One region of the Desulfosalsimonas propionicica genome, then DNA from elsewhere that is predicted to be linked to it. Evidence: riboswitches for the same ligand, from Rfam matches in the RefSeq annotation. Region 1 holds a riboswitch; each other region holds the start of a gene.
The links. A riboswitch is a leader RNA that binds a small molecule or an ion and turns the genes downstream of it on or off. The one in region 1 is predicted to bind cobalamin.
Positions count from the first base shown of each region.

Region 2: linked by a shared signal. The riboswitch ahead of trpD (anthranilate phosphoribosyltransferase) and the one ahead of cobT (nicotinate-nucleotide--dimethylbenzimidazole phosphoribosyltransferase) in region 1 are both predicted to bind cobalamin.
Region 3: linked by a shared signal. The riboswitch ahead of HNR65_RS12035 (hypothetical protein) and the one ahead of cobT (nicotinate-nucleotide--dimethylbenzimidazole phosphoribosyltransferase) in region 1 are both predicted to bind cobalamin.
Region 4: linked by a shared signal. The riboswitch ahead of HNR65_RS12065 (TonB-dependent receptor plug domain-containing protein) and the one ahead of cobT (nicotinate-nucleotide--dimethylbenzimidazole phosphoribosyltransferase) in region 1 are both predicted to bind cobalamin.

Region 1 covers NZ_JACDUS010000001.1:491,136-495,210, forward strand. The annotation lists gene HNR65_RS02140 (sugar phosphate isomerase/epimerase family protein) at 1-46, opposite strand, end outside; gene cobT (nicotinate-nucleotide--dimethylbenzimidazole phosphoribosyltransferase) at 911-1,972, opposite strand; cobalamin riboswitch at 2,356-2,561, opposite strand; gene cbiR (cobamide remodeling phosphodiesterase CbiR) at 2,602-3,438, opposite strand; gene HNR65_RS02155 (radical SAM protein) at 3,425-4,075, opposite strand, start outside.
Region 2 covers NZ_JACDUS010000007.1:8,866-12,940, forward strand. The annotation lists gene HNR65_RS11965 (alcohol dehydrogenase catalytic domain-containing protein) at 1-435, opposite strand, end outside; gene trpD (anthranilate phosphoribosyltransferase) at 481-1,593, opposite strand; cobalamin riboswitch at 1,642-1,864, opposite strand; gene HNR65_RS11975 (class I SAM-dependent methyltransferase) at 2,102-2,800, opposite strand; gene HNR65_RS11980 (class I SAM-dependent methyltransferase) at 2,880-3,557, opposite strand; gene HNR65_RS11985 (ABC transporter substrate-binding protein) at 3,560-4,075, opposite strand, start outside.
Region 3 covers NZ_JACDUS010000007.1:22,398-26,472, reverse strand. The annotation lists gene cobN (cobaltochelatase subunit CobN) at 1-2,597, opposite strand, end outside; gene HNR65_RS12035 (hypothetical protein) at 2,597-2,860, opposite strand; cobalamin riboswitch at 2,949-3,134, opposite strand; cobalamin riboswitch at 3,254-3,459, shown strand; gene HNR65_RS12030 (radical SAM/SPASM domain-containing protein) at 3,524-4,075, shown strand, end outside.
Region 4 covers NZ_JACDUS010000007.1:30,476-34,550, reverse strand. The annotation lists gene HNR65_RS12070 (adenosylcobinamide amidohydrolase) at 1-454, shown strand, start outside; cobalamin riboswitch at 525-746, shown strand; gene HNR65_RS12065 (TonB-dependent receptor plug domain-containing protein) at 1,126-2,943, shown strand; gene HNR65_RS12060 (TonB-dependent receptor plug domain-containing protein) at 2,992-4,075, shown strand, end outside.

The DNA of each region.
Region 1 (4,075 bases):
CATTTTCAAGGATGCGGGTTTTTGCCGAATCAAACATTTCTGCCATAAAATTCCTCTTGTTTGCCGGCCCAGGCGGACATTGGCTGAAATATAGCATATACTGCAATGGATATGAAGGCCATGGATAAAAAAGTTCCCGCCCGGCCTGTTCCAAACATCCAGACGCTGCCATCGGAATTTTGCAAGTTTTGGGGAAGGAAGTCCGGAGGGCGTGGGGGCGGGTTTTTTCGCTCCTGAGCCTTTTTGCGGATTCAGCCAATGCCTCCGCCGAAATTTCAAAAACTCGGCCTTACGGCCTCAAACAGTTTGAAATTTTCCGGCTCCGGCAGTGGCTGAATTTTTCCGCAAAAACGCTCAATGTCGCTTCAAAAACCCGCCCCCCCGGCCCTCCGGGCTTCCCTGGCGAGCCATTGCAAGCTCGATTTTTCTGCAAAGGAAATTGGAAAAGCCCTCCGGATTGACCTACACCTGAGCCATTCTCGAACTCAGGGGCGTTTTTCGGTAAAAACGCAGTAGTGTTCCTATTCCCAGAATGCTGGCCATGTGGCGGGGTCGGGGTGGGTTTGTTTGGCTGCATTGGAGCGGTTTCGGCCAAAGATCGGCCCGCGGGCCTGGCGCCCGGAATTTCAAACTGTCTGAGGGCGCCTGCGCCCGAGTTTTTGAAATTCCAGCCAGGGCCGCGGGCCGATCGCCGAAAGCGATCCGCAGACAAACAAACCCACCCCGACCCCGGTACATGCGCAAATCCTGACAAATTTTTTTCAGGGTTTGCTGTATTTGATCATATTGATCAAATTTGATGGGGTCGCAAGAAGTCTTAAAACAGATATAACCGTCAGGCGATAAAAAATAACTTCCTGATTTTACATAATACAGCCTGTAAAAAAGACTTTTTACAGGCTCATCAAATTTACTGTTTCTGGGCGTTTCTGATGCTGACTTCCTCAAATGTCCGGATTTCGGCCAACACCCGGGTTGCGGCATCCAGAAGTTCCATGGCCAGAGCCGCACCCGTGCCTTCCCCGAGCCGGAGCCCGAGATCCAGCAGCGGCTCCATGCCCAGCCGGTCAATCATGAACTGGTGGCCGATTTCCACGGAGCGGTGGCTTGTAAACAACCATTTTTTGGCTCCCGGGGCCAGTTCGCAGGCAATCAGGGCCCCGGCCGTGGCAATCAGGCCGTCGCACACCACTGGAAATCCCAGGGCAGCCCCGCCAATGACGAGCCCGGCCAGACCGCCGATTTCAAATCCGCCCACTTTGGCCAGCACGTCAACGGGGTCTTTCGGGTCCGGGGTGTGCAGGTCCAGGGCCCCGCGGATCACCTCGATCTTGTTTGTCAGGGCGGTGTCATCAATACCCGTGCCCCGGCCCACGAGTTTTTTCGGGTCAATGCCGGAAAATGCCGCAATCACCGCAGAAGAGGGGGTGGTGTTGCCGATGCCCATATCCCCGGTGCCCAGCAGGTCCACCGAATGTGCAGTGTGGAGCTGTTCGGCAATGCGGATGCCGGCCTCAATTGACAAAATAGCTTCCCGGCGGGTCATGGCGGATTTACGTCTTAGATTATCCGTCCCTTTTCGGATTTTTTCATGAAAAATCGGCAGATTTTTTTCAAAATCATGGTTTACGCCCAGGTCCGCCGCCCGGACTTCCGCGCCGGCGTGCCGGGCCAGGACGTTGATTGAGGCCCCGCCGTCCACAAAGTTGTAAACCATCTGGGCTGTGACTTCCTGGGGAAAAAGGCTTACACCTTCCGCCACCACGCCGTGATCACCCGCGCAGGTAACGATGACCTTGCGTTTCAAGTGCACATCCAGGCTTCGGGCCATGCCCGCCAGGCGCCGGGCCGCGTCTTCCAGCATTCCCAGGCTGCCGCCGGGCCGGGCCTGATCAGACAGCCGGGCCGCGGCCTTTTGTTCAAATTGTTCATCCGGGGGGCGGATTTTTTCAATGGCTTCGTTAAGGTTCATTGTGTCTCTCCTTTTTTCTGTATCTGTTGGGTTAAAATACCGCAGCCGGGTAACATCAAAAAAAGTTGCTGTTCGTGCCTGGTTCTGTAATTTTCGCATGATGCCGACCCGGTGGCGGTTTGCTCCCTGCTGACCGCTTGCGCGCTCAATGCGACTCGCAAACCACCCCCGGGCCGGCATCATGGCCGACTGCGTGCAAAGTTTCACCAAGGGGGTCGAAAGCAACACATCCAAGTCTTAAAAAGCGTTGTTTTCATGCCCGGCCGCAGGGCTTCCTTCCTGAAAAAACAGCGGACGCGGTAAAAAGCTTTTAACAAAAAAAGGGTCCCGACCGGAAAACATGGGTTTTCCTGCCGGAACCCTTTGCCATCGGATTCCGTAAATTCGCGTTTTTTACACGTCTTCTGACTTGCCGGATTGAAATCCCGCGCGGGCCTTCCCGCCGGCCTGAAAACCGGCAGCGACCGCAGGGCCATGGCCCTGCATGCGCGCGGGCGTTTAGCGGTTCACAGCGCCGGGAGCGTCACGGGTTTGCACCGTGTTCCGTTTGCAAAAAAACGCCCTGTTCAATTGTCTTAAAATTTTTAACCAAGGGGTGCCGGCAAAGTCAAGCAATATCTGCAAGGCCCTCAGGAAACAAGGCCCTCCAGGGCCGGAAGGGATTTGCTCAGATCATTGAAGGAAAATACCTCCAGACTCACAGTGCCGCAAAATCCCTCCAGAATTCGCGATACAGCCGGAACATGCCGGGCATCCAGGCGATGAAGGCCCAAATGGCCCCGGCCGGCGGCCACGTCGCCATATAAATGCAGGATCGTGATCCTGGGGCGGAAAAGTTCAAAGGTTTCAAGGATGTCAAAATTGTATTCCAGCAGGTGGCCGGTATCCAGGCATACGGAAACATCCATGGCTTCTGCCACTGGCTCCATCCATTCTGGCGGATAATCCAGGTTTTCAATGGAGATGTGCCGGGGGGCAATCCCGCTCTGGACCAGCAGCCGTTCCAATGCATCAATGGCCCGTTTCTGCCATTTTTGCACCGTGCCCGTATCTGTGCTGTTTTCTTCAAAAGGCAGATGCAGGGTCCAGGTCACGGGCGCAAGGGGCCGGGCACGGTCTGCGGCCGCCAGGATGCGTTCAATGGCTTTTTTCTGCCGGCCGGGGACCGCATCTGTGATGTTGACATCTGTGGGCAGGTGCACGTTGTAGGAAATTTGTTGATTTTTTGCCAGGGCGGCCATTTGCCGGATATCGTTTTCAGGCGGCAGGTGTTTGGCAGGTGCGCTTTCAAAAATGAGCACCTCGATTTCGTCCACAAACGGCGCCAGCATGGAGACATTGGGCAGAATGTGGTCCGGGTAGATAAACGAGGGGCAGGCCAGGGAAAAGCTGAATTGGTTTTTATAGGACCGGGGCAGGGGCGTATAGGGATGTTTTCCTGTAATATCGGTTTTACGGTCGGTCAAGTCTGTGGATTCCTTCCTCTCTGGCTGCGTTTACCGCCTCCCGGTATTCCCCGGGCCCAACCGGCCGGGCCAGTTCCGGCACTTTTGCGGCATGGCCCATGGGCCGGTACTGGCTCATGACATTGACATAGGTGTCCGGCGAGATTTCTTTTACAATAAAGGCCATGGCCTCCCGGGTGCCGGCCAGGTTTTCCGGCAGCACCAGGTGGCGCACCAGAAGGCCGCGCAAGGCAATGCCCCCGGGGTCAATTGTCAGATCGCCGACCTGCCGGTGCATTTCCTTCAGGGCGGCTTTGGCGGTTTCCGGGTAGTCCGGGGCATCGCAGGCCCGGCTGGCAATGTCGGGATCCATGAATTTCAAATCCGGCATGTAGATGTCAATAATCCCTTCGAGCAGGCGTAAGGTTTCCTGGGTTTCATATCCCCCGCAGTTGTAGACCAGGGGAATGTGCAGGCCCTTTTCAACAGCCTTTTCCAGGGCGAACAAAATCTGCGGCACCACATGGGTGGGGGTGACAAAATTGATGTTGTGGCAGCCCAGGGCCTGGAGTTCCATCATCATGTCGGCGGCCTGCTGCGCTGTAACCGGCTCGCCCCGGCACTCATGGCTGATCTCCCAGTTCTGGCAGAAGCAGCA
Region 2 (4,075 bases), on a different contig from region 1:
GTTTGCCAGGGCATGGAAAATACAGCCCATTGGCTCGGCAAAACAGGAAATGGCCGGATCCAGGGTTTCGGGAACAGGGATCAGGCTGTGCGCAGGGGCGATGATTTCGTCGGCAAAACCGCCGTCCCTGTGAAATCCCAGAATTTGTAGATGTTCACACCGGTTTTCCCGTCCTGCCCGGCAGTGCACACATGTGCCGCAGCTGATACCCGGCCATATGACGTAACGGTTTCCCCGGTTGTCGGCAACCGCCATTTCATGGCCGGGCACCCGGGGCAGGATCAGATCCCGGTGCCCCTGGTCCCACATCTTTGCATCTGTCCGGCATATGGCGCAGTAAAGCACCCGAAGGCGTATCTCGCCTTTGCCGCTTTTTTCCAGTTTGTTGTTGTTTTGGATTTCCAGGCATCTGCGGTCGGTCAACACTATCCTCATAGCCCCTCCTCTGCGGCAATCATCCCTTTGCTTGCAGGGCTGTTGCTATTCAATCCATTTCTCCAGGGTTTGCAGTCCTGTTTCCGGGTCCCGGTTCTGAGCGGCAACCCAGGCCCGCAAGGTGGCCAATGCGTCCCCGCTTTCCATGGCATTGGCGGCGATTTCCAGGCCGTCATCAATGCCTGAGACCATGTCCGCGGCATAGAAAATCAGTGCGGCATTGAGCATGACCGCTTCTTTACGGAGACTGTTTTCCTTGTTGCGCATAAGGCGGACAAAGCGGCGGGTCTCTGTGTCCATGTTGCCTGAAGGCGCCAGATCCCCGGGATCGCCTTTGCCCAGGCCGTATGTCTGCGGATAAAGGGTAAAGGTTTCAATTTCGCCGGATTCAAGAAGCCTTGCACAAAAAGTGGGCCCGATTACCGAGGCTTCATCCATTCCGGTCTGCTCAGGGGCTGCGCCGTCTGCTGCCCCGTGGACAACAATGGCTTTTTGGTAGCCGATGGCTTTCATTACCCGGATGACCGGCAGGATCATCTCCCGGTCATACACGCCCCGCAAACCCGTTGCGGGCATGGCCGGGTTGGCCAGCGATGCTGCAATATTGAGGGTGGAGCCAAAGTGGATCATAGACAGAATCCGGCCCAGGGCGCCGGGATGAACAGTGGCGCTCATGCCGTTGAAAAGGCCGATACCGGCGTTTTCAATGCTTCTCGCCACCATTTCGGCCGGGCATTCGACATCCACGCCAAGGGCCTCGGCCATATCCACTGTTCCGCAGCTTGAAGTAATGGACCGGGAGCCGTGCCGGGCCATGCAAATGCCTCGTGCGGCTGCGGCCACGGCTGCTGCCGTACTGATATTAAAGGTCTTGAAAGTGTCCATGCCGGTGCCGCTGTTTTCAACCGGCAGCAGGCCGGGGCTAAGGGGAATTTTGACCGTGTCCAGTTGATAGATGGCATCCCAGGCGCCGGCGATTTCCGCCTCTGTTTCGCCTTTTGTCCTAAGGGCGGCAAGAAAAGCGCCCTGCTGCATTTGGGTGGTGGAATCGTTTAAAACAGTGGCAAAAGCCTGTTCAGCTTCTTTGCGGGAAAGGTTTTCACGGCGGGTCAGCCGGGAAATGAGGGCACCGAATTCGTGATGGATTGCTGCTGTCACAAAACACCTCCTGATAAATGTTATCAGAAGGATTTGATCCAGCAAAAATCCTTAACTTCCGTCAGGGCAGGCTTTCCGGCTTACGGATCTTCCTTGAACCGCGCCTTCCCCCCAGGCAGTGACTTCCTGAAAGTGGCCTTATGCGGTTGTTGTCCCCGGATCACGGCAACGGCTGGCATGCGATGGACTTGCACCATCTTTCCTTTTACCCGGAAGCTGCCCGCCAAATCTTCTGCAGGTATCTCCCGGCACCCTGACAGGTACACTTTTTTTTAATGCATGCCCGGATCTGTTGTCAACAGCGTTTTTATTGTCATAAAATACCGCGTGACACCAGACGCCCTGAAATATGTCTGCCTGTTTATTTCAGCAGGGGATCACGCCCGGGATACCGCAAAGTTTATTGCTGTCCACACAGAAGACCTTTATCCGGCGACAGGGCCAATGTCCCGCTGTAAGACCACGTCAAAGGACATTATTACAGTTGAAGTCCAATTGATGCAGTGGCTCAGCGCCGGAAGGCCAGCAGGGCGTAGAAGGCGTCCGGGTCCCGCCACAGTATTTCCGTTTGTGAAAACCCGGATTCCCCGGCGATTTCTTCCAGCATGGGGATATGCTCCTGCCGGCCATGATCAGACCAGTGACGGCAGAGCATCTCTTTCTCATCAGGGGTCAGTTCCGGCCAGTTCCGGCAGGCAAGGGAGATGCGCTCCAGGAACCCGGCCCGGTTTTCTGTTTCCAGGAGCACGGGGTCGTGGCATATAACGGCTCCTGCCGGGGACAAAAGCGTGAAGGCTTGTTGAAAGAATAACCGCTTTTGTTCCTGAGGCAGATGATGGAGGAAAAGACCGAGCCAGATCACATCCATGGGGGCCTGAATGCTGTGCAGGGCCTCGGTGTAATCCGCACAGATGAGATGCCATGTACAGGACAGTCGCTGATACAGATGGGACCGGGCTTGCCCGAGAACCTGCGGCGAATTGTCGATACCGATGTATTCAGAAACAGGATGGTCTTCCAGAATCAGCGAGATATCATCTGCGTCCCCGCACCCGATATCCAGGATCCGGGGACAAGGTGCGCATTTCTTTGTCAGGATTTCCCTGAGCCCCTGATACGCCTCTGTATGGCACATCCGGTTGGCTTTTTTGGCTTTTTCAAACACAGACCATTTTTCAAATCCGGCTTTCACCTCATGCTGTTTCATTTTTTCTGGCCTTTTCAGACTTGCATTTATTGTTTATCCCGCTGACACACCATATGCGGCAAAATTTGAAATGCCCGGTTCAGGTTGTTGTCTGTACAGCCCCGGGGACTGTGCCCTTGCCCGCTATGAGAACAAAATGGTCATGGGCGTCGTTGATCTTCTCAATATCAAGACCCGCCCGGTTTAACATCTGCTGCAATTCCTGCTGATCCGGCATCATGTCCCGGGCCACAGCCGTTCCCGCCTTACGGTGCAGGTCATTGATCTCATTGCTGCCAATCAGGTGCAGGATCATCAGCCTTCCGCCGGGACGCAGGCACCCGGCCATGATTTTGGCGGCTTGTTGCGGGTCGTCAAAATGGGGAAAGACCTGGTGACAAAAAACCAGATCCACTTCCTCCCCGGGCAAAATGCAGGCTTCCATGGCCGCGCAGCGCAGATGTACATTGGGCAATTTTCCCACCTTGCGGTGAGCCTTTTGTACCATTTTGGAGCTGATGTCCATGGCCAGAATCCGGCCCTGCGGACCCACCTGTTCGGCCAGGATACGGGTCAAACGGCCGGTGCCGCATCCGGGCTCAAGCACGGTCTGTCCGTGCAGGCTTGGAAGGGATTGGATTGCCTGCCGGATCCTGGCTTTTTCTTCGGGCGAGTATTCCAGCGCAGCCCACGGGGATTCCGCATGGGCGTCAAAAAATTCCGCCTTGGCTGTATTGAGTTTATATTCCCGGCCGTGGCCGCTTGAAGTCTGCAACATGATTACCTCCGGTTTCTTCGAATGAACGGGGCTTTTGACCCAAGGGGACCGTAATCTTTGACCATATGTTCATGTACAGGCGCCCCGATCAGAAAAGTGTATATTTCGTCTGCCTTTTCAGATAGATCCACGTCGGCAAAGGGCTCCGGGTGCATGATTTTGCCAACAGCATAGGCATCACACAGCACCGTGCCGATATTGGTCGTATACCAGTTAAACGGGTGCAGCATATAAACTCGATCCCGGGCAAAAGCCGCCAGGGCATTATAAATTCCGGGATTTTTTTTGTAGGCCCTGGCGGCCAGAGCCAGCCCCCCTCCGTCGATAAAGATTGTTCCGGGATTCAGCTTGAGAAGCGTCTCCTTGTTGGTAAACACATGGGTTCTTTGCCGCGCGTCCATGTCCCTGGCAATATTGTCCACCAATACCCAGTCAAACGGGGCGTATTTCTGTTCCGTGCTTTCAAGCCCCTGCACCCCCCGGTATCCGATACCGCCCACGTATGCCTCTGGCTTTTT
Region 3 (4,075 bases), on a different contig from region 1:
ATCTTCTGAGGGTCCACGGAATAAAAATTTCGACCCGTGGGAAGAATGTGCGCCTGTCCGCGGCTGGGAGCCCCGGACGGGCCGGGCGGCACAAAACGGCCCTCCAGAGCGCCAAGACAGGCGATCCTTTCGTTTTCCGTCTGCTGAAGCCGCGGAGCCAGATCATTTTGGACAAACTCAAGGGCTTCGGTCACCGCCGGATGGGCTTTGCCCAGATGCTGCCGCTGGGCCTCCACTGCCGCGTCCGCTTCTTTTCCCGAATTCATCAGATCCCCTACCAAATCCTCACAAAGCTGCCGGGCTTTTTCCAGCACCTGGCCCCCGGTCTCAACAGCCGCGCCGATTACCGGCCGGCCCCGGCTGTTAAATACCTGTTCGGGGTCATAGCCCAAGGCCCTTAAAACCGCTTCGCGAAGCGAGGGCACCGATCCGTTGGCCAGGCGCATGATCTGGACCAGGGTCCGGATCAATTGAGCATTCTCCGGCGGCCGGCCCAGGGTATGCAGGCCGTCTGCAATGGTGGTATCCGATATTTCTCCCAAATACTCATGAAGGGTTTCAATAAAGGCGGCCACGTCGGAAAGAGCGGCTTTGCGAGTGAGGTTCAGGTCATTTACAAGATCGGCCGCTTCAGCGGCCTCCCATATCATGGGCGCCAGGATCTCCAGCTTGGCCGGGTCCTGGACTGCGGCCTCCTGATATTCCAATAGCCGATTTTCCAGATCCGCCAGCTCCTCGTAGAGCCCTGCGTTTGTCAGGGCCGGCGGCAGGTGATCAATTATACAGGCATAAGAGCGACGCTTGGCCTGGGTGCCTTCGCCGGGGTCATTTATTATATAGGGATAGATATTGGGCAGATCCCCTATGGCAAGATCCGGGTAGCACTCCGGCCCAAGGCCCACGGCTTTTCCCGGCAGCCACTCCAGGCTCCCGTGTTTTCCCACATGGATCACTGCATCCGCGCCAAAGACCTCCCTGATCCACCGGTAGTGGGCCAGGTAATGATGGGGCGGGGCCATGTGCGGGTCATGGTAGAGCTTGTCCACTTGCTCTAAATATCCCCTGGGCGGCTGAATGGTGATAAACAGATTGCCGTTTAAAAACCCGGGGAAAAGCAGTCGCTGCTCATGGACAAAAAGATCGCCGGGCACCGGCCCCCAGTCCGCCTGGATTTGCTCCTGAATCGGCCGGGGCAGTGCCTTGTGCCATGGCTTATAATATTCCGGGCCGGCTGTTGCCCGGGACCGGTCGGCCATCTGATCGGGCGGGAGAAAGCGCTGGTCACAGGTCATGCAGGCAGTCAGCGCCCGGGCCAGCTCGTTGCCGTCCGTATAGAGATGATCCACCCGGTAGCCCTTTCCGTTCATGGCCGCCACCAGATCCGTGACGCTGGCAAAAGAATCCAGCCCCGACGCGCAGCCGATGCGATCGTTTCGCGGCGGGTAATGATGAAAGACAATGGCAACTTTTTTTTCCGCGTTTTTCTTTCGGCGAAGCGCCGCCCAGTTCAAGGCAAGGCGAACCATCGCAGCCGTGCGATCCGGTATGGGGACGTACTTGTTCACCGCCGCCCCGCTGATCGGGTCCGTGTCCACACACTGTTTGGCAGCCACAGGCACGGTGACAATCACACCGTCAAGCTCGGGCTGGGCCACATTGATGGTGATATCCACATTGTTCAACCCCTGCGGGTTTGCCTTCCATTCCGCTATGGGCCGGGTGGTGGCCATGGCCTGGATGACAGGCACGCCCAGGCGCTCAAGCAGCCCCCGGTATTCAGGTGCTGCCGCATTCAGGCTGAACATGACCGGATTGATCAGCACATCAATCAGCGGCCGGTCGTCTGCCATGAAAAACTGCGCCATCACGGAATCAGCGCCCTTGTTTCCGAGCAGCCGATCCTTGAAGCGCACGTGGAACACGCAAATGACGTTTGCCCCCTGAGACTCTGCCTCCCGGACAATGGCGTCAATGTGCGCCTTGTTGTTGCTCGTCCAGAAATTCTGATAAAACCAGATGCCCACCGTGGGCCGGTTTGGATCCAGGCTGCGGCGATAGCCCTCGAAATCGGCAATATGGCCATGATCCGGATGATACAGCCCTTCAAAGGGCTGAGGAGCGGGCGGGGCAAAAGCCTGGGCCTTGCCGTATAGCCGGTTGCTAAGAAAAATTAACAGATTGAGCAGATTTTCCACACCGCCATAACGATAATACCGGCTCAGCCGGGTCCACACATCAGCCCCGTTTTCCAGGCCGTCGCTATAGTCCTCAACCAGTTTCAGGGCATCCGCATTGCTGCCCGTGGGCTGCACATGAAAAAAAGGCGTTTGCCCGCCCCGGCTCCGCGCCACGGTTATGGCTTCGGTAAGCGCCTCCCAGACCGGACAGGAATGGGCGCCCGCCATCAACGTGACAAAAACGGCATCTGCGGCCAGGGCATGGCGCACAAAGGCCGCCCGGGCTTCCTCACCGGCCTCCAGCTGGGTGCGGGTGCGGGCATGGATATCAAGCGGGGCGAACCGGCTGCAAAAAATCCGGGCCGCCTCACTCAGGTTTGGGATTTCATTGGCGCTTACGCTGAAGTAGACCAGTTTCATTAAAACGCAATCTCATATCCAGTTTTAAAAAACCGGGGCATGCCGTAATAAATATAATTGTCTGTTTCCTTGTTGCCGTTTATCTCAACATCTTCATCAAACACGTTGTCCACGGCCATTGTCAGATAGCCTTTCCACAAACGGTATTTTCCGCGTAATCCATGTAAAAGCCGGAAAGCCCAAGCTTGCTCCATTTGCGGATCGTATTCGTACTCCATGCTGTCTTCGTCCCCGTACTTAAAGAAGGCCTGGGTTTTCTGCAAAAAAAATCCCGGACCGCATACACGATCCGGGATATCCCTTTTTATCCGCAGATTCAGCCCGGGGCACAACGTTGCCGGCGCAGTCAAACCCCTTATGCTTATTCAGACAGGTCTTCTGACTTGCGGATCCCTCTACTCGCTGCCCCTTCCCGACACCTTCGCCAGTGGCTTTATTGCAGCTTTCGTCCCCGCTCACAGCCGCGGGCCGGTCCCTGATTTGCACAGGGTTCCCTCTTCGGCTCAACTGATGAGCACCTGAATAAAAAATTCATTTAAAAAGATTCCAAAAGCAAAGTCAAGGATGAATTGCCGCGCTGCCCCCTCGGCCCACTCTTGTTCAAGTGGGTTGACAATGGGATGATTTCTTTATATTCTCTTTTCAGCCTAAAATAAAATAAAATAAAAGGTCCGGGTGCGGCCCGGGGGCCTGAGCAAAGTCCCTTCCGGCCGCTAAAAGGGAACACCGTGAAATTCGGTGGTGGACCCGCCGCTGTAATCGGGGACGAAAACTGCAGCATCCCACTGGCAAAGTTGCCGGGAAGGGGCAGTGAGTAGATCGATCCGAGAGCCAGAAGACCTGCCCGGACTTTGAGAAGCGCGGCTTCCCGGTATAGCCGCCGTTTCACCGCACCCTGGATAAAAAAGGGAAATCCCGGATCGTGTATGCGATCCGGGATTTTTTTTTGCACTTTGATGAATATCCGTTACCTCATACTGGCACTGACCACAAGATGCAACCTGTGCTGCCGATATTGTTATAACGGTCCGGAGAAAACGCCGGCCGATATGCCGGAGTCGGTTTTATACCAGGCCTGCCGGCTGGCGGCAGACAGCGGCCGCCCCTTTCATCTGCAGCTCACCGGGGGCGAGCCGACGCTGATGCCGGCACTGATTGAAAAAGCCGCCCGGTCCGCCCGTGAAAGCGGACTTTGCCGGACTATCGGAATACAGACCAACGGGAGCTGCCTGAGCCCGGAGATGCTGAAAATTTTCAAGACCTACGACATGCAGGTGGGAGTCAGTCTGGACGGCGGTCCGGACGTCCACCAGGCGCAGCGGGGCAAGGCGGCCGAAACCCTTCGCGGCCTGCAGATGCTGGAGTCCGCCGGCATCCCCTTTCGGGTGACAACCGTGGTGACCCGCCACAACACGGCTTTCCTGGATCGCCTGGCGCTTACTCTGGCGGGCTTTTCCTGCGCCCGGGGCATCGGCCTG
Region 4 (4,075 bases), on a different contig from region 1:
AGCGACCAAAAAGACCCTGGCGCTTCAAAACAGCCTGACGCCTGCCGGCCAGTGCTCGGCCAAAATACACCTGGAGCGCTTCGGCCTCTCGCGAAAAACCATGCAGGAAAGCATCTGCCGGCATCTAACAAACGGCCAGGCGGCGCTTTTGCTGGACAATTTCACGGTCATCGAGCGAGATCCCGTTACAGTGGCCGCTGTTGCCGCCATGGTCCATTTAAAGGACAAGTTTGCCTGGGGCGTTCTCCCGGCAACCTGCTGGGGCGAGGTCATGGGGGCTTATGCCGCCCAGACGGCCTGTGCTGTATCCGGGGACTACACCCGGATGGCCGGCTACCGGGAGGCCCTTGCCCCCCTGCACGGGGAATACGGCAATCCCGCATTCACGGATCTGGTCTGCCGCGCACTGGCCATGGGCTTTGCGGATAAATGGCAAAATAAACAGGGATGTTGAAAAACGATCCTTAACAAGTAACAAAGCATCAAGCAATGAAAGGAAAGGTGATTTAAAAAAGAAATTTGATAAGAAAAGCAATGCAGCCGGTCACCGGCGCAAAGCATTTGCCCGGCGATAATAGGGAATCCCGTGAAAATCGGGAGCGGTCCCGCCGCTGTCACTCTGCCCTGCCCGCTAAAAGGGGCCGGGAACCGGATGGCAAGTAAAAAGGCCACTGTTATGTCCGAAGAACGGGAAGGCCGCCCTCCGGCAGAGAAGCCAGAAGACCTGCCGGCCGCAGCCAAAGTGGAACAGACTGACGAGGAATCGGTCGCACTTTCAATAAAAGGGCAGGCTCACCAGGCATATCCAAATGGCCTGCCCCATGCGAAGTGAAACCAGAAAGCCCCGGAAGTCGGGGCTTTTTCATTTTCCTCCTGCGTTTTAAACGATCAATGGATCCGGTAAAAAAGGAGAGTATGATGAAAACAGTTATACGAATAAAGATGTTATGCACCGTTTTTGGTATTTTTTTAACTTTTTTTCTGTTTATGCCAACCAGCGCCCTGGGCGTTCAGGAACCTACAGATGATGCAGAGAAGACACTAAGCCGTGCTGCTGCGGATCAATCAGAAAAAACTGCCACAAAAATGGAGGACATGGTGGTTACTGCCGGCAGGGTCAAGGAAATGAAAAAAGAAATCACCAAGAATATAACGGTCATTACGGAAGAAGAAATCCGGCTCTCTCCCGCCCGGGATCTTGGCGAGCTTTTGGCGGAAGAAAATGTGGGCCGGATTATCAAATACCCCGGTGCGCTTTCCGGGGTTGGCGTTCAGGGGGCACGAACAGATGTCCATGGTATTGATCTGGCCGGCAGGGTCCTCCTTCTTGTTGACGGACGCAGAACCGGGACAGGGAATACGGCCAAAATCATGACCGAGAATATTGAGCGTGTGGAAATCATCCACGGTCCGGCCTCTGTTCAGTATGGGGCGGCGGCCATGGGGGGCCTGATCAATGTCATTACAAAACGGGGAAAAGAAAAACCCTCGGCTTTTGTAGAGGGAAAACTGGGCAGTTTTAACTATCAGGAAAGCAGCATCGGATTTTCCGGAAAAACAAAGGACTTTGATTTTTCGGGCTCTTTTTCGCAAAGCAGCGTGGACGACTATGACACAGGCGGAGGTGAAAAATATGAAAATACCGGTATTGATGAACAAGACAAGCTCAGTCTGAACCTGGGCTATGAATTTCTGCCCGATCACAGAATCGGATTCATCTATCAGTACTATGACGCCAGCCACATCGGTGATGGCGGAACACTGGCGCCGGGCTATTATAAAGATCCTGATGATTATATGGACAAAAGCCTGGAGTCGTACGATTTCATCTACGAAGGAGCGACCCGGGACAAACTGTTTTCATGGAAGGCCAGATATTTTACCTCAGAGGACGAAAACACCAATTACGTTGTCACCAGCGACACAAGCGCGCTTGATTACAAATCAACCACTGAACCTGAGGGTGCGCAGGCCCAAATGACCTGGAGCCCGAAAAATTATCGCCTGACTGCGGGTGTTGACTGGATCCATTACGATCTTTCCTCAACTTCGACGCCAAAAAAAGGAGAATATGACAACCCCTCTTATTTCCTTCTCGGCAAGGCCGATTACCTGGACAAACGGCTTATTTTATCCGCAGGCCTACGCTACGACGACTATGAATACAAAGCCAAGGACCAGAATATAAAATCCGAAGATGAAAACACAACGCCACAGATCGGGATCGCCTACCTGCCTGTCGAGAATCTCAAGTTAAGGATCAACTATGCCGAAGGATTTAGAATGCCGGCACCGGGAGAACTGGCCTATGATATTTTCTCTTATGGAGTGCAATACTCCGGCAACCCCGATTTAAAACCGGAGCAAAGTCAGACTTATGAAGCAGGCCTGGATTTCTATTACAAATATTTTGATGCGTCACTGACTTATTTCCATACTGAATATAAAGACAAGATCAGCGGAACTTTCATCAGTCCCACAGAGTATACCTATCTCAACATTGGAGAAGCCACTGTTTCAGGCTTTGAGGGCGAGCTTTCATATAACCTGGCCCATCTCCTTAATTTGTCAACCTGGCAGATAAAACCTTATGCCAGTTTTGTCTACCTCCTGGACTATACAAATGAAGAAACCGGTGAAGACCTGGAACAGATTTCCGAATACAAAGGGGCGTGCGGGATACGGGTTCACGACTTAGAAGGCTTCTCAGCCGCATTCAACCTGACCTACACAGACCATTTGACTGACTATGGCGGCGAAAAACTGCCCAGTTATGCAGTGGCCAATCTTTCAGTGGAAAAACGGCTTGTCAATTGGGGCCGTTATGGAGACATGAGCCTGCGCGGCGAAATAAAAAACCTTTTTGACAGGGATTATGCCCACAAAGACGGTTATCCCATGCCCGGACGCAATTTTGCCATAGGGCTTCGTTATCAGTTTTAAGTAAGGACAGGCGACAAAAACCAAATCATACGGACATGGAGGACCGCGATGACGTGCCACATAAAATTGTGTGCCAAACTGCTTCTGCTCATACTCGTGTTCGCGTGCGCCCCGACGGGAGTTGCAGCCTTTGCAAATGAGGCAAAAGACGCAAGGGAAAGCACTGGAACGCAGGAACCCGGGGAAGCAAAAACAACCGAAATGGATGACATGGTGGTCAAGTCCACCAAGATCGAGCGCAAAATTGAGCATATCACGGACTCGGTAACCGTTGTCACCGAAGACCGGATCAAGCTGGGGGGCTTTACAGACACAACCGAGATTCTTCGCTTCACCCCCAGTGTCGAGTTCAAGCAGGCCGGCGGCCCGGGCCAGTTCAATTATCCAAAGCTTCGGGGATACGATGATGGTCATTTTCTGGTGCTTGTCAACGGTATGAAGATCAATGAGGCCTATGGTGCCGGAACCGGCCATTTTCTCGGGCATATCGACCCCCGACTGATCGGATCCGTGGAAATTCTCCGCGGCCCCCAGGCCTCATTGTACGGCTCGGATACCACAGCCGGCGTGATGTCCTATACAACCATAAGCGGGGAACCTGGTGTTCATTACAATGTGGGGACCGAATACGGCTCCCTGGAATGGAAAAAGGGATACGGCAGCGTGCGGGGCGGTAGGGAGACCTGGGATTATGCCGTGGCTGCGGCCTACACCGACAGCGGCGGGGTCCACGACGAGGAGTATTACAAAAACCTGTCCCCTGCCCTTAAACTCGGCTGGCATCCCGGCCCTTTTGATGTGGAACTGGCCTATTTGTATGTCAAAAGCGAGTTTCAGGCGGCTGAACTCAATGAATCCAATGAATTCCTCGAGAACCGGGATGCGCATTATGCCTTTCAAACCCCGGACCCGAATAACGCCAACGAGTATGAACATCACATCACCACCCTGAATATCTCCCACCGGATCAATGATGCCTTTCGCCAGAAAATGATGCTGGGCTGGTTTGAGAAAGATCATTACCGCAATGACAAGGATGATGGTCTGCTGGGATATGAAACCGCACCCTTTGACAATTTTACCTATGACGGGGTCGCATATAATAAGGGTGAGGCCGTTCCGATTTACGATA